Linked DNA regions of Thalassobaculum sp. OXR-137. The protein of the gene in region 2 interacts with the protein of the main gene of each other region in a pairwise test. Links are inferred from orthologs where the notes say so. Each region holds a gene or a part of one and is shown on either strand. Other genes may lie near its edges.

Region 1 (7,627 bases), 1.7 Mb from region 2 along the record:
CGGTCCAGATGCGGCTGGAAATTCGGGTCGTCCCGGTCGGGTCCGTTCCGGTCAGGAGCGCTCAAACGATCCTCGCTTCGGCCAGTTTGCGCTGCAGGTCGCGCAGCCGGGTGGCACGTTCGCCCTTTTGCTCCGCCCCGTCCAGATAGCTGGCGAGGAAATCCGGCCGCTTCATGAGCTGCTGCGCGGCGGCCCGGGCGCGGTCGGCGTTCTCGCCCTCGGTGAAAGCGCCTTCGCGGCACAGGTCGACCACCCGCATCAGCCGTTCGGCCGCCGAGCCGCTGCCGTCGTTCAGCTTCTCCAGCAGCCGCGAGCTGTCGAGCAGGGCGGTCTGCGCCTGTTCGACCTGGCGGGTCATGCGGCCCTTCGCCCGGTCGCCGAGCTGGGAGCCCTTCAGCGCCCGGTACAGCGCGCCCAGCGCCATGATCTGCTGCCGAAGCGACAGGCCTTCCGCCACCAGCTTGGCCTCGAGCTGCGGCTGGCCCATCAGGTCGGCGACGTACTGTTCCAGGTACTCCCGCGCGGTCTCGCCGAACACCTTGCTGTGCAGGGCCACGGCCCGCATCACCCGCTCGCCGACGCAGCGCGTTCCCTGCATCAGCATGTCGATGGTCTGGTCGGAGAGGGCCCGGCCCAGCCGGCGTTCCAGCGCCTCCTGGGTCACCTCGCCGCCGATCAGCGCGCCCTCGAAGACGAGGGTGTCGCGCAGCTCGACCACCGCCTGGATCTCCTCGGCGAGGGTCTTGGCCGTCATCTTGTCGGGGCCGGAGACCAGACGGACGATATGCGCGGCCAGGGCCGCCCGGGAATCGGGCATCGGGGCGCGGGTCATCAGCTTGTAGAACGGCACCGACAGGACCGCCTTGGGCGGCGCGTCGGTCGGCCGGGCGGTCCCGTTCAGCAGGGCCAGCAGGCTGGCCACCGCCTCGCCGGCGGTCGGCAGATCGCCGATGACCTCCGGGAGCACCTCCACCGGCCGCAGCAGCTCGCCCAGGAACCGGTCGATGCAGGCCAGCGCCTCCGGCGTGTCGGCGCTGGCGGCGATCTTCAGCAGGGTGTCGAGCTTGTCGGCCCAGCCCTTCTTGTCCGCCAGCCCGGCGGCAACCGAGCACAGGATGCGGAAGGTATGGGCGGGGCTGCTCTCGTCGCCCCGCCGGGCGAACAACGCGCCGGCGGTCTCCGGCGTCATCGGGGCCGGGTCGAGGGCCTCGACCTCCTCGGCCATGGCCGCCTTGGCCTGGTCGATGATGTCCCACAGCCGGCGGATCCGCTCGCTTACCGGCACGCTCATGCCGCGGACCTGCCAGCTCGCCGCCTTCTGGACCGCCTGCATGGCGCTGGTCCCGCTGTTCATCAGATCGGTCTGATGCCGCGGGGAGTACAGGATCTCGATCGCCGTCAGCTTACGGGGGCCGAGATAGGCGGCGCAGGCCCGGGTGATGGTTTCGCGAGCGTCGGGAGTGAACAGGTCTGCGGCTTCTTCGCAGATCGCTGATTTCGCGACCTCGATGTCCTCGCGCGGCGTGAACACCATGATTACTGGGACTCCTGCATATCCGGTCTGCTTGCTCGGTCCGCCGCGCGGAAAAGCTGTCGGAGTATGGCCTAAAAATCTTGGTTAAAGGTTAACCTGCCTTTCTGCCGGGGGCGACCGCGGCGTGATGCAGGGCGATCGCCGCCGCCGCCGACACGTTGAGCGAGCGGATCGGCGCCTTGGTCGGCAGGTGGACGAGTTGGTCGCAGGTCTCGCGGGTCAGGCGGCGCAGGCCGTCGCCCTCCGCCCCCATCACCAGCGCGGCCCGGCCGGACAGGTCGAGACTGTCGAGCGCGACCGGCCCCTCCTCGGCGAGGCCGACGCACCAGAACCCGGCCTCCTGGATGGTGCGCAGGGCGCGGGCGAGGTTGATCACCCGCACCAGCGGGGTGACGTCGAGCGCGCCGGACGCGGTCTTGGCCACCACGGCAGTGATCTGCGGGGTGTGCCGGTCCTGGACGACGACCGCATCGGCCCCGAAGGCCGCGGCGGAGCGCAGCACGGCGCCGAGATTGTGCGGATCGGTCACCTGGTCGAGCACCATCAGCAGGCTTTGGGGCCCGGCGGCGTCGAGCACGTCCTCCAGGGCGGTGTCCGGCAGCGGGTCGACCCGGGCGATCAGGCCCTGATGCACCGCGCCCTCGCCGACCAGGGTGGCGATCTCCTCCGCCGTGACGGTCCTGGGGTCGGGCAGGGCCCCGCACCGGGCCTCGGGCAGGGCGGCCAGGGTCTCGGCGAGATCGGCCGCCGCTTCCACGCTGCACATCAGCGCGCGGACATGCCGTCGCGGATTGGCCAGTGCTGCCGCCACCGCGTGCCTGCCGAACAGCAGAGTCGGGTCGAATGCCGTCCGATCCGACTCGCGGCCGGGGAGTGTTTGACCGCCGCCGGACCGCTCGCGGCCGGGGGCAGGGGATTTCGCCGCACGGGAGGGGCGGCCGCCGTATTTTCGTTTCGCCATGGCTATGCTACGGTTTTCCTCGGTTGGGAGACCACGAACCGCCTGGATTACCGGCGCGGTCATTTTTTGTCGCGTTCGTCGTTGACAAACGGTCGCGAATTAACATAGTTCGCACTCCCTCAGGAACGGGGCTTGCCGAAAGCGAGATTGCGATCCGATCCGATGGTGGGGTGGCCGAGTGGTTAAAGGCAGCAGACTGTAAATCTGCCCGCGTATGCGTACGTAGGTTCGAATCCTACCCCCACCACCACTTGCTGACCGGATCGCGACCGACCGACAAGGTTCTGAAGAGGGTTAGTTTTTCCGGCATCTCCTGGATGCCTCCACGATGCAGCCGACGGGAACGACGAGATGGCCAAGGAGAAATTCGCGCGGACTAAGCCGCACTGCAACATCGGCACGATCGGTCACGTCGACCACGGCAAGACGACGCTGACGGCGGCGATCACGAAGACGCTTGCAGAGTCCGGCGGTGCGACGTTCATGGCGTACGACGCCATCGACAAGGCGCCGGAAGAGAAGGCGCGCGGCATCACGATCTCGACGGCGCACGTTGAGTACGAGACGGCGAACCGTCACTACGCGCATGTGGACTGCCCGGGCCACGCCGACTACGTGAAGAACATGATCACGGGTGCGGCGCAGATGGACGGCGCGATCCTGGTGGTGTCGGCGGCCGACGGCCCGATGCCGCAGACGCGCGAGCACATCCTTCTGGCGCGCCAGGTCGGCGTTCCGGCGCTGGTCGTGTTCATGAACAAGGTCGACCAGGTCGACGACGAGGAGCTTCTGGAGCTGGTCGAGCTCGAGATCCGCGAGCTTCTGTCGTCCTACGAGTTCCCGGGCGACGACATTCCGATCACCAAGGGTTCGGCTCTGGCCGCGCTCGAGGACAGCAACGAGGAGATCGGCCGCAAGGCGATCCTCGCGCTGATGGAGACGGTCGACTCGTACATTCCGACCCCGGAGCGTCCGAAGAACCTGCCGTTCCTGATGCCGATCGAGGACGTGTTCTCGATCTCGGGCCGCGGCACGGTGGTGACCGGCCGTATCGAGCGCGGCATCGTGAAGGTGGGCGAGGAAATCGAGATCGTCGGCATCAAGACGACGGTGAAGACGACCTGCACCGGTGTGGAGATGTTCCGCAAGCTGCTGGACCAGGGCGAGGCGGGCGACAACGTTGGCGTTCTGCTGCGCGGCACCAAGCGCGAGGACGTGGAGCGCGGTCAGGTTCTGGCGAAGCCGGGCTCGATCACGCCGCACACGAAGTTCAAGGCCGAGGCGTACATCCTGACGAAGGAAGAGGGTGGCCGTCACACGCCGTTCTTCACCAACTACCGTCCGCAGTTCTACTTCCGCACGACGGACGTGACCGGGACGGTGACGCTGCCGGAAGGCACCGAGATGGTGATGCCGGGCGACAACATCGCGATGGACGTCGAGCTGATCGCGCCGATCGCCATGGATGACGGCCTGCGCTTCGCCATCCGCGAAGGCGGCCGCACCGTCGGCGCCGGCGTGGTGTCGAAGGTCATCGAGTAATCGGGGGTCATCGGGTAAGCGGAGGCGGGTAACGCTTTTGCAAGGTTAGGAGTGTAGCTCAACTGGTAGAGCACCGGTCTCCAAAACCGGGGGCTGGGGGTTCGAGCCCCTCCACTCCTGCCACTATATAAAGACGTTTCGCGGGCGGCGCCGTCGGGAAACCCGATGGGCGCCATCCGCATTCACGTGTTCGGAATTGGTGCCACAGCGTACCCCGGGGCTTTTCCCGGGACCGTGCGGCGGAGAGCAGAAGCGATGGCGAAGGTGAGTCCCGCCCAGTTCGTGCGTCAGGTGCGACAGGAAGTGTCGCGGGTCACGTGGGCGAGCCGCAAGGAGACGGCCGTGGCCACCCTGATGGTCTTCATCATGGTGTTGCTGGCCTCGGTGTTCTTCTTCGTGGTCGACCAGGTCCTGGCCTGGGGTGTGCAACTGGTACTGGGGCTCGGAGGCTGACATGGCGCAACGATGGTACGTGGTGCAGACCTATTCCGGCTTCGAGAAGAAGGTCGCCCAGTCGATCAACGAGCAGGTCGCCCAGCACGAGTTCGAGGATCTGATCACCGAAGTCCTGGTTCCGACCGAGGAAGTGATCGAGATGCGCCGGGGCGTGAAGGCGACCACCGAACGCAAGTTCTTCCCGGGCTACATCCTGGTCCGGATGGAGCTGACGGACGAGAGCTGGCATCTGGTCAAGTCGCAGCCGAAGGTGGCCGGGTTCGTGGGCGGCAAGAGCCGTCCGATCCCGATCACCGACGCCGAGGCGGACCGTCTGCTGAAGCAGGTCTCCGAGGGCGTGGACCGGCCGAAGCCGTCGATCACCTTCGAGATCGGCGAGCAGGTCCGGGTCTCCGACGGCCCGTTCGCGACGTTCAACGGCCTTGTCGAGGATGTCGACGAGGAGCGGGCGCGTCTGAAAGTTGCGGTGTCGATCTTCGGACGATCGACGCCGGTCGATCTGGAATTCACCCAGGTCGAGAAAACCTGAGCCCGTTCGGGTTCGATCCCGGGACACATGCCCGGGGCCGGAACGGCTCGTTTGTGGACGGCCTGTGGGAGATGACCGCGAAGCCCTGCGGCATCGCACCACGGACCGAAAAGAGGAAGGCAACAGATGGCTAAGAAGATCGTCGGCTATATCAAGCTGGAGATCCCGGCCGGAGCGGCGAACCCGTCTCCGCCGGTGGGTCCGGCTCTCGGTCAACGCGGACTCAACATCATGGAGTTCTGCAAGGCGTTCAACGCCGCGACCGAGAAGATGGAGAAGGGCATGCCGGTGCCGGTGGTGATCACCGCCTACGGCGACCGTACCTTCACCTTCATCACCAAGACCCCGCCGGTGTCCTATTTCCTGAAGAAGGCGTCGAAGGTGGCCAAGGGCTCCCCGACGCCGAACAAGGGCGCGGTCGGCAAGGTCACCCTGGCGCAGGTCAAGGAGATCGCCGAGCAGAAGATGCCGGATCTGAACGCCGTCGACATGGACGGTGCGGTTCAGATGATCAAGGGTTCCGCCCGTTCCATGGGCATCGAAGTGGTGGAGTGAGGCGATCATGGCAAAAACAGGTAAGCGTCTTCGCGCCGCGTACGGCGACCTCGACCGGACGGCCCTCTTCGGCATGGCCGAGGCCATCAAGCTCATCAAGGGCAAGGCCAGCGCCAAGTTCGACGAGACCGTCGAGATCTCGATGAACCTGGGCGTCGACCCGCGTCACTCCGACCAGATGGTCCGCGGCGTCGTCTCGCTGCCGCACGGCACCGGCAAGGACGTGCGCGTCGCCGTCTTCGCCAAGGACGCCAAGGCGGACGAGGCCCGTGCGGCCGGTGCCGAGGTGGTCGGGGCCGAGGATCTGATGGAAGAGATCCAGAATGGCCGGATGGACTTCGACCGCGTGATCGCGACCCCGGACATGATGGCCGTCGTCGGCCGTCTCGGTAAGGTGCTGGGCCCGCGCGGCCTGATGCCGAACCCGAAGCTGGGCACCGTGACCCCGAACGTGGCCGACGCCGTCGCCGCCGCGAAGGCCGGTCAGGTCGAGTTCCGCGTCGAGAAGGCCGGCATCGTCCATGCCGGCATCGGCAAGGCGAGCTTCTCCGAGGATCAGCTGGTCGAGAACGCCACGGCGTTCGTCGATGCGATCCAGAAGGCGAAGCCGACCGGGGCGAAGGGCCACTACATCAAGCGCGTGTCGGTCAGCTCGACCATGGGTCCGGGCATCAAGATCGACACGGCGGCTCTGGGTTCCGCGCCGGCCGCCTAACGCGGCCGCGCTCAAGAGATCGACGGTCCGCGGTCAGCCGCGGGCCGGCGTGAGGGGCGGGAGAGATCCCGTTCCGACCTGTCCGAGACTACGGGCGGCCGCGGCGGAGCGATCCGGAGGGGCCTTAAATTCCGCCCGTACAGACGGGAGCGCCAACGGATACCGGCCCAGCCGGCGATGTTGGACTTCTGGGACAGGCGAACAGGGGCGGCACGAAAGTGTCGTCTTCGTGCAACCGGACCGACGGGCCATGTTCGAAACAGAACGACGGCGCATCGGTTCCAATTGCGGAGATAAGAGGTGAACCGAACCGAAAAGGCCGAGTTGGTCGACTCTCTTCGCACGACGTTCGAAGGCTCCGAAGTCGTCGTCATCACCCATCAGACGGGTCTGACGGTGTCCGAGGTCGAAGGTCTTCGTTCCAACGTCCGTGCGGCCGGGGCCGGCTACAAGGTCACGAAGAATCGGCTCGCCCGTCTTGCTCTGCAGGGCACGCGCTACGAGAACCTGAGCGACCTCTTCACGGGTCCGACGTCGGTGACGACGTCGACCGACCCGGTGGCGGCGGCGAAGGTGATCGTTGAGTTCGCCAATAAGAACGACAAGGTCACCATCGTCGGTGGCGGCCTGGGCGAACGGAAACTCAACATCGATGAGATCAAGGCTCTGGCCAAGACCCCGTCGATCGACGAGTCGCGTGCCAAGCTTGTGGGTCTCCTTCAGACCCCGGCGTCTCGGATGGTTGGTGTGCTTGCCGCACCGGCCGGCCAGATCGCGCGGGTGCTCAAGGCCCACAGCGAGCAGTCGGAGTGAGGGCGGACGAACCGCTCTGTCAACAGAAGTACCAACGTGGAGTGAATTGAAATGGCTGATCTTGCCAAGCTGGTCGACGACCTGTCCGCTCTGACCGTCCTCGAGGCGGCCGAGCTGTCGAAGATGCTCGAGGAGAAGTGGGGCGTGTCCGCCGCTGCTCCGGTCGCGGTCGCCGCGGCTGCTGGTGGTGGCGATGCCGCCCCGGCCGCTGAGGAGAAGACCGAGTTCGACGTGATCCTTGCCTCCGCCGGGGACAAGAAGATCAACGTGATTAAGGAAGTCCGTGCCATCACCGGCCTGGGCCTCAAGGAGGCCAAGGACCTGGTCGAAGGCGCTCCGAAGCCCGTCAAGGAAGGTGCTTCCAAGGAAGAGGCCGAGGAGCTGAAGAAGAAGCTGGAGGAGGCTGGCGCCACCGTCGAGCTGAAGTAATTGAGCTCGATTTCCAGCTAAGGTTCGGGGAGGGAGCGGCGCGCCTGCGTGTCCGCTCCCGACCCGTTTCCTCTTCTCGGCCCGGGGCCGGGC
Region 2 (8,612 bases):
GGCCTGCCCAACGGGGTCGGCGACACCCGCTTCGCCAGCGACTACTACCGGCCCCTGCCCGACACCCGGATCCTGTGGGGCGGACGGATCAGCCGCTGGACCAACCCGTCCCATCTCTCCGACATCATGATGGCCGACCTGAAGAAGGTGTATCCGCAGCTCTCCGACCTGAAGGCAGAGGTCGCCTGGCCCGGCACCATGGGCTATGCCGCCCACAAGATGCCGCAGATCGGCCGCCTGCGCCCCGGCGTGTGGTACAGCCAGGGCTATGGCGGCCACGGCATGGCGACGACCACCATGGGCGGCGAGCTGGTCGCCTCCGCCATCGCCGAGGGCGACGACCGCTGGGAGCTGTTCAAGCCTTTCGGCCTCACCCCGGTGGGCGGACCGATCGGCGCCTGGTACGCCCAGATGGTCTATTGGGGATATCAGGCCCGCGACGCTTGGCGCGAGAGCCTGGGATAGGAACGGTCATGACGCAGAACATCGCCCCGCTGGGGATCATCGGCCTCGGCACCATGGGCCGGAACCTGGCGCTGAACCTGGCCGACCACGCCGTGCCCCTGGTGGCGTGGGAGCGCGACGGCGCCCTCGCCGCCAGAGCGCGCGCCGAGCTGCCCGACGGCACCATCTGGGCCGACGACGCGGCGGATCTCGCGCGCCGGCTCGCCAGTCCGCGGGCGGTGCTGCTGATGGTGACCGCCGGTGCCGCCGTGGACGCGGTGATTGCGGCCCTGCGCCCGCATCTGGAGGCGGGAGACGTCATCGTCGACGGCGGCAACACCGACGCCGTCGACACCGCGCGGCGTCAGGAGGCACTGGCGGCGGACGGCATCCACCTGATCGGCCTCGGCGTGTCCGGCGGCGAGGAAGGCGCGCGCCGAGGGCCCGCGCTGATGGCCGGCGGCGACGCCGCAGCCTGGGACCGGGTCGCGCCGACCCTGCAGGCGGTCGCGGCCCGGGCCGCCGACGGCACGCCGTGCTGCGACCGGCTTGGCGGCGGGGCCGCCGGACATTTCGTGAAGACCGTCCATAACGGCATCGAATACGCCGTCATGCAGGCCCTGGCCGAGGCCTACGACCTGATGCGTCATGGCCTGTCGATGGACGTGGACCGGATCGGTGAGACCTTCGCCACCTGGAACCGCGGCCCGGGCGGCGGGTATCTGGTGGAGATCGCCGCCGATGTGGTGCGCACCCGCGACAGCAACGGCGCACCGCTGCTGGACAAGGTGGTCGACCGCGCCGGCCAGAAGGGCACCGGCCGCTGGGCCTCCCTTGCGGCGCTGGACCTGGGCGTGGCCGCTCCGTCGATCGCCGAAGCCGTCTTCGCCCGCGCCGTCTCCGCCGCCCGCGACGAGCGGCAGGTACTGGCGGCAAAGGCACCGGAAGCGGTGCAGATCGACCCGGCCGATCTTGAGGCCGCCTTCCGCGCCGCCACCCTGCTCTCCTTCCTCCAGGGTTTCGTCCTGATCGCCGCTGCCGATGCGCGTGACGGCTGGAAGGTGGACCCGGTGGCGGTCGCGAAGGTTTGGCGGGCCGGCTGTATCCTGCGCGCTCCGCTGCTCGACCGGCTGGCCGAAGCCTTCGCCGGTCTGGCACCCGGCACCCATCCGCTGGCCGCCCCCTCCCTGCGTGCCGAGCTGGCCGAGACCCTGCCCGGTCTGCGCAGGACGGCGGCGGCGGGCATCGGCGCCGGCTACGCCGTCCCTGCCCTCACCTCTTCCCTGTCCTGGCATGACGGGATGGTGCGCGCCCGGGTGCCGGCCGACTTCCTGCAGGGCCTGCGCGACAAGTTCGGCGCCCATACCTTCGAGCGCCTCGACGCACCCGGCAACCACCACGCGGACTGGAGCGGCTCATGAGCGCCCCCATCGTCGTCGTCATGATGGGTGTGTCCGGGGTCGGCAAGACCACCATCGGCACCCTGCTGGCCGAGCGGCTGGGCTGGGGCTATGCGGAGGGGGACAGCTACCATCCGCCGGCCAATGTAGAGAAAATGCGGGCCGGTACGCCGCTGGACGACGCCGACCGCGGTCCCTGGCTGGCCGCCATCGCCGCCGATATCGACCGCTGGCGGGCAGCGGGCACCGGCATGGTCGTGTCCTGCTCGGCTCTGAAGCGGCGTTACCGGGCGATCCTGGTCGGCGACCGCGCCGACGTGCGGCTTGTCCGGCTGGCCGGCGACGAGGCGCTGATCCGCGCCAGGATGGAGAAGCGGGTCGACCACTACATGCCGACCAGCCTGCTGACCTCCCAGATCGCAACCCTGGAGCCACCCTCCGGCGACGAGGATGCGATCACGGTGGACGTCACCCGGCCGCCTGAACAGTGCGTCGACGACATCCTGGCGGAACTGGGCGGTGCCGACGCCTCCGGCTGAAATGCCGCATAGCGGGGCGCCCCCGCGACCACATCTGAGGTAGTGGGACACCGTGTCGCGTCCCGACCCGAGAGGAGGCTGCGGTGGCAGCGAAGACAGACAGCGGGCTGAAAGTCGCGAAGGTCTTTTACGAGGCCAACGAGACCCTGTTCTCTGAAGGAGAGCCGCCGACCGGGATCTTTCTGATCGAGGAAGGCGTCGTGGAGGTCTTCCGCGCCTCGGGCGCGCGGGTAAGCACCGTCGCCCGGCTGGGTAAGGGCGATGTCGTCGGCGAGCTGGCATTGATCGAAGGCATACCCCACACCCGCAGCGTCCGTGCCGTAACTCCCGTGGCGGCCCTCAAGGTCGACCCCGGTCAGCTCGACCAGAGCCTGGCGGAAAGCCCCGCCCTGATCCGCATGATCCTCAAGCGCGTGGTCCGCAAGCTGCACCGCACCAACGACGTCGCCTTCGGGCATACGAAGCGTCCGGCCTGATCCTCATTCGGGTTCTGAGCAGCCCTGCGCGGAGCCGATGGATTTAAAACGCATACTCACCGGGAACCCGGCTTCGCTGAGCGCGTAGTCCGGCCAGGGGCTCTAACCTTAGGAACACAGCGGTGCGATCCAACCAGGGCGAAGGCCTGACCGTCTCGAAGTACTACTTCGAGCCAAACGAATGCCTGTTCGAACAAGGAGATGCCGCCACCAGTCTGTTCCTCATCGAGGACGGGACGGTCGAGGTGTATCAGATTGCCGGCGCCCGTACGGTGTCCCTGGCCCGGCTCGGTCCGGGCGAGGTCGTCGGCGAGTTGGCCGTGATCGAGGGGGCGACGCACACCCGCGGCGCCCGCGCGATCTCGCCGGTCACCGCCCTGGAGGTGGCGCCGGACCAGATCGAGGCGGTGATGGACTCCAGCCATACCCTGACGAAGCTGCTGCTGAAACACGTGGTGCGGAAGCTGGATAAGACCACGGACATCGCCTTCGGCCAGCCGCAGATCGAGCATGCGCCGCGACCCTCAAAGGGCGTCGGCGAGATCCTCGGGTAGCAGCGCCGTCCCGCCCAGCCAGCGGGCCGCCTCGCGGTGGAACCAGGCACCGGCGCAGGCCGCCTCGAAGCCCGGCAGGCCGCGCGCCAGCAACGCGCCGATTGCGCCGGCCAGCACGTCTCCGGTGCCGCCGGTCGCCAGGGTTGCCGGCGCGCCGTCGAGGATCGCGCAGCGGCCGTCCGGGGCCGCCACCGTGCTGTCGGGCCCTTTGAGCAGAACCGTGTGGCCGCAGTTGGCCGCCGCCCGACTGACCGCCGCGATCCGGCCGATCTGGCGTGGGTCCAGCTTGGCAAAGAGCCGCGAGAACTCGCCACCATGGGGCGTCAGCACCGCCGGCCCGCCACGCGGCAGGCGTCCGCCGGCGAACAGCGAGAACACGTCGGCATCCAACACCGTCGGCACGACGCAGGCCATCGCAGCCTCCACCAGCCGTCTGGCATCGGCACCCCGTCCCAGACCCGGCCCGACGACGATGGCCGCCACCTTGCGGCCCGCCACGAAGGCTTCCAGGTCGTAGGGGATCTCCTGCACGATCAGTCCTGGCGCATCGCCGGCGATCAGAGGGACAGCCTCCTCGGGCGCGCAGACCGTCACCAGCCCCGCCCCCATATGCCGGGCCGAGCGGGCGGCCAGCCGCGCCGCGCCGGGCATGGCGCCGGCCAGCACCAGCACGTGGCCGCGAGTGTATTTGTGATCGTCCGGACCCGCCGGGGTCAGCAGCCCGTCCCAAAGCCGCGGCGAGATCATCCGCGCCGCCGGCTCGGTCAGCGCCGGAGCGGCCGGGTCGATGCCGATATCGACGACCCGGATGCCGCCGCACAGCCGGCCCCCCGGATGCAGCAGGTGGCCGGGTTTCAGACAGTGAAAGGTGACCGTCAGGTCGGCCGGACAGGCCGTGCCGAGGACCTGGCCGGTATCGCCGTGCACGCCGCTGGGCACGTCGACGGCGACGACCGTCAGCCCGCCGCCCGCCGACCGCGTGGCGGCCCGGTCCAGCACCTCGGCGGCCACGCCCTCGACCGGGCGGGTCAGTCCGGCGCCGAACAGCGCGTCCACGAAGATCTCGGCCGACTCGACGCGCTCCGCCGTCAGCATTTCGATCGGGCCGTCCCAATAGGCCGCCGCTTCCGCCGCATCGCCTGTCAGCCGGTCGCGGGCGCCGAGCAGCGCGACCGTGACCTCCCAGCCATGAGCGCGCAGGTCATGGGCGATGACGAACCCGTCGCCGCCGTTGTTGCCCGGTCCGCAGGCGACCAGCACCCGGCCCGGCCGAAAGGCCCGGCGGATACGGCGCGCCGCCCCCTGCCCCGCACGGAGCATGAGGGTGAACCCGGTCGTTCTCTTTTCAATGGTGAACCGATCGCAGGCGCCCATCTGCTCGCAGGAGAGCAGAGTATCGCGCGTCGTCGGACCCGTCTCTGTCGGCCATGTCATGCCGACAGTGTAGGGAATTGGGGCGAGTGATGGGACTCGAACCCACGGCCTCCAGAGCCACAATCTGGCGCTCTAACCACCTGAGCTACACCCGCCACCGGGCGCCGAACCATCTCGGCTCGGCGGAGGCGTTTGTTATTCCAGCCCCGCCCTGGCGTCAACCTAAATGCCGAGGCCGACCTCCTTCAAATACGTTCCCAGCTTCTCCACCGCCCCGTCGAGCACCGGGTCCTGCTTGGCGAAGCAGAAACGGATGTAGTTCCGCGGCGCGCTCTGCGGGTCGAGATAGAAGGCGGAGACCGGGACGGCGGCCACCCCGGCATCGGTCACCAGCCGGCGGCAGAACCCCTCGTCCGTCTCCGCGTCGTAGAGATGGGCGGCGACGTCGACGAACAGGAAATACGTGCCCTGGCAGGTCACCGGCGCCAGGCCGATGGAGGTCAGGCCCTCGGTCAGCCGGTCGCGGCGCCGCGCCATCTCGTCGCGCAGCCCGTCGAAATACGAATCGTCCTGGTTCAGCCCGAAGGCGACCGCGCGCTGCAGGTTCGGCGCGGTGGTGAAGACCAGGAACTGGTGCGCCTTGGAGATCGGTCCCAGCAAGTGCTCCGGCGCGGTGACGTAGCCGACCTTCCAGCCGGTCAGCGAGAAGGTCTTGCCGGCCGAGCCGATCCGCACGCAGCGCTCGCGCATGCCGTCCAGGGTCATCAGCGGGATATGCGGGCGGCCGTCGAAGGCCAGATGCTCGTAGGCCTCGTCGCACAGGGCGTAGGCGTCGTACTTCTGGCAGAGATCGGCGATCGCCGTCAGTTCCTCGCGGCTGTAGACCTTCGAGGCCGGGTTCTGCGGATCGTTGACCACGATCATCTTGGTGCGGTCGCTGAACGACGCCTCCAGGGCCTCCAGGTCGAGCTTCCATTCCGGCGGGGTCAGCCGCACCGGGCGCGGAATGCCGCCGGCCCGCCGGATCATCGGCAGATAGCAGTCGTAGAGCGGCTCGATGACGACGACCTCGTCGCCGGGCTCGATCAGCGCCAGGAAGCAGGCCGCCAGCGCCTCGGTGGCGCCGGTGGAGACCATGACCTCCTTCTGCCAGTCGACATCGAGGCCGTAGAACCGCTTGTTGTGGGCGGCGACCGCCTGGCGCAGCTCGGGCACGCCCATCATCGGCGGATACTGGTTCGGCGGGTCGTACAGCGCCTTGGAGGCCTGCTCCAGCACCGGGTCCGGGCCGCGGTCGTCGGGGAAGCCCTGGCCGAGATTGATCGCCTTGTGCTCGATGGCGAGCCGCGACATCACCTCGAACACCGTGGTGCCGTAGGAGGACAGGAGCGAATTGGCGGCCTTCATCGGGCGGTCCCCCGTGCGTCAATATGGGTCGCGCGGTTTAGCACCGGGGGACGCGGGCGGCAACGGGCCCCGGAGATCCCCGCACCGCTAGCGCACCGCCGCCTCCAGATACTCCACCAGCCGGGCCTCGGCGGCGGAGAATTCGTGGCCTTTGCGCCAGACCAGGCCAATCTCCATCGGCGGCGGCGCGTCGATGATCGGGACCCATTCCAGCCGGCCGCCATCCAGCGACCAGGGGCGGAACAGCATCTTTGACAGGATCGTCACCCCCTGCCCCGTGGCGACCATGCTGCGCAGCGCCTCCAGGGACGTGGTCTCGAACAGCACCTTGGGCTCCAGGCCGGAGGCGGCCAGGTATTCGCGGGACGAGCGGTCGGCCTCGTCGATCTGGTAGAGCACGTAGGGGTACTCGATCACGTCGGCCCGGCTGACCGTGTCGCGGCTCGCCAGCGGATGGTTTGTCGCCACCCAGGCGCCGCGCGGGCTCTGGAACAGGCCGCGATGCTCCAGGTCCGGGGCGTTCGACAGGTTGGAGGTCAGCAGCAGCGCGATATCCACCGTGCCGGACAGCACCTGCCGCTCCATCTCCTCGCGCTCGCGCTCCAGAAGCTGGACCTTCACGTTGGGGAACGCCCGCTGGAACCGGGCCAGCGGCGGCACCAGGAAGTAGCCGGCCCCGGCATTGGTCACCCCCAGCTTGACCGTTCCCTCCACGTCGGTGCGGTCCGGGTGCATGTCGGCGACCGCGTCGGCGACCGCCGCCTCGATGTTGCGGGCATGGGCGATGAAGTTCTGCCCCTCGCGGGTGAGCGCCACGCCGCCGACCCGGCGCTCGAACAGGGTGACGCCGAGCTGGTTCTCCAACTCCTTCACCGACAGGGTGATGGCCGACTGGGAGATCCCCAGATTGGTGGCGGCGGCGGAGACCTTCTCGGTCTCGGCGACGGCGAGGAAGTATCGGACCTGGCGCAGGGTGATCATCGGAAGCTCCTCTCGGCCCGCCCGTCACCCCCGATCCGGGTGCGGAGCATTATTGATTTTTCTAAATTCACTTCTTTGAATTACGAATTTGTCATTGTGCGTTGCGAAGACCATCTTGGTGATCAGCAACGAACGGCACCGGTACGGAACACGCCGCGTTGCCCCAGACAGGAGACACGCCATGACCACCCAGACGATCCAGATGCGCACCATCACCGAGCAAGACATCGCGCGCGGCATCGCTGCCGGTCGCCGGATGCGCGCGCTCGCGGTTCAGTCCGCGTTCCGCAGCGCTTACGCCGCGCTGACCAAGCCGGTCGTCTCGCTCTTCACCAACACCAAATCCGCCTCCCATGGCGGAGCCCATCCGGCAGCCGTTTAGTCCCTGCTTAACGGCTACCGAAAGAGCGGCGCCGCCCCCGCCCCGGGGCGGCGCCGTACTTGTTTCGGCACCTGGATAATTCATGCTGCATCGCAACATGAGTTTTATTCGAGAGTCCGGCGATAGAGCGCGATGAGACGCTCCCAATGCCGTTCGCCGGCCTGCTTGTCGTAGCACCAGCGGCTCGGGAACGCGAAGCCGTGATGGGTGCCCGGATGCACCTCCAGCTCCCCCTTCGCCCCTGACGCGTCGAACAGCCGCTTCAGCTCGGCCACCATGTCCGGCGGCGCCAGATCGTCGGTCTCCGCACAGCTTATATAGAGCTCGCCCTTGGCCTGGCCGAGGGTGGCGTGCGGACTTTCCACCGCGTCGCTGACGATCCACGTGCCGTAGAACGAGGCCGCCGCCGCCACCCGGTCGGGATAGCGGGCCGCCGCCGCCAGGGCATACGGCCCGCTCATGCAGTAGCCGTGCACGCCGACCGGCCCCGGCCGGGCGATGCCGGCCCTGTCGATATGGTCGAACATCACCTGCACATCGGACATCACCGGCGGAATCGTCATCTTGGTGCGTATCGCCCGCATGGCGGTGTGGTCGTCGCTGCCCGCGGTCAGGACATGCGGGCCGTATTTCGTGTCGCGGCCGGCGCGGTAGTACAAATTCGGCAGCAGCACGCAGTATCCGACCGTGGCCAGCCGCCGGGCCATGTCGTACAGCTCCTCGCGGATTCCCGGCGCATCCATCAGCATCAGCACGGCCGGATACGGGTCCCCGTTTTCCCTGGCGCGTTCCGGGCGGACGATAAAGGTCTCCATCGCCCCATCGGGGGTGGTGATGTCCTCGACGACTTCGATCATGTGCGGCTGTTTCCTCTGGATGGCAGACGTGTTTCTGTTGGATTTCGCTGTCTGGCGGTTTTCCGGCCGGCAGCGTATCACTGCCGCTCCGAGCGTCGCCAGAACGCACCTGAGACACGAACGATTTCGAGGAACCGCCCGATGCCCGCCATGCTCGCTGACCGGATGTCCGTTCTCGGCACCGAGACCGCCTTTGAA

Evidence for each region.
Region 1: the proteins of T8K17_RS17140 (region 2) and rlmB interact in binary tests that used the Escherichia coli proteins (3 or more experiments, as listed by UniProt). The link is inferred for Thalassobaculum sp. OXR-137 from one-to-one orthologs.

What each region holds. Positions count from the first base shown.
Region 1 is NZ_CP139715.1:5,359,208-5,366,834, reverse strand. The notes cover bases 561-3,305. They hold rlmB (23S rRNA (guanosine(2251)-2'-O)-methyltransferase RlmB), read right to left. Parts: upstream 2,496-3,305; coding sequence 1,626-2,495; downstream 561-1,625. Other genes in these bases: tuf (elongation factor Tu), read left to right, coding at 2,847-3,305; T8K17_RS24895 (hypothetical protein), read right to left, coding at 561-1,534. Outside these bases: T8K17_RS24900 (allantoinase PuuE), read right to left, coding at 1-65; more of T8K17_RS24895, read right to left, coding at 62-560; more of tuf, read left to right, coding at 3,306-4,037; preprotein translocase subunit SecE, read left to right, coding at 4,293-4,490; transcription termination/antitermination protein NusG, read left to right, coding at 4,492-5,022; rplK (50S ribosomal protein L11), read left to right, coding at 5,149-5,577; rplA (50S ribosomal protein L1), read left to right, coding at 5,585-6,292; rplJ (50S ribosomal protein L10), read left to right, coding at 6,593-7,105; rplL (50S ribosomal protein L7/L12), read left to right, coding at 7,157-7,534. UniProt on the Escherichia coli protein: Specifically methylates the ribose of guanosine 2251 in 23S rRNA.
Region 2 is NZ_CP139715.1:3,700,571-3,709,182, reverse strand. Bases 2,559-5,457 are described here. They hold T8K17_RS17140 (NAD(P)H-hydrate dehydratase), read right to left. Parts: upstream 4,734-5,457; coding sequence 3,384-4,733; downstream 2,559-3,383. Other genes in these bases: T8K17_RS17130 (aminotransferase), read right to left, coding at 5,010-5,457; T8K17_RS17145 (cyclic nucleotide-binding domain-containing protein), read left to right, coding at 2,982-3,413; T8K17_RS17150 (cyclic nucleotide-binding domain-containing protein), read left to right, coding at 2,559-2,859. Outside these bases: T8K17_RS17165 (FAD-binding oxidoreductase), read left to right, coding at 1-465; gndA (NADP-dependent phosphogluconate dehydrogenase), read left to right, coding at 474-1,865; T8K17_RS17155 (gluconokinase), read left to right, coding at 1,862-2,383; more of T8K17_RS17150, read left to right, coding at 2,467-2,558; more of T8K17_RS17130, read right to left, coding at 5,458-6,194; T8K17_RS17125 (LysR family transcriptional regulator), read right to left, coding at 6,282-7,175; T8K17_RS17120 (hypothetical protein), read left to right, coding at 7,357-7,557; T8K17_RS17115 (dienelactone hydrolase family protein), read right to left, coding at 7,662-8,414; T8K17_RS17110 (pyridoxal phosphate-dependent aminotransferase), read left to right, coding at 8,556-8,612. UniProt on the Escherichia coli protein: Bifunctional enzyme that catalyzes the epimerization of the S- and R-forms of NAD(P)HX and the dehydration of the S-form of NAD(P)HX at the expense of ADP, which is converted to AMP.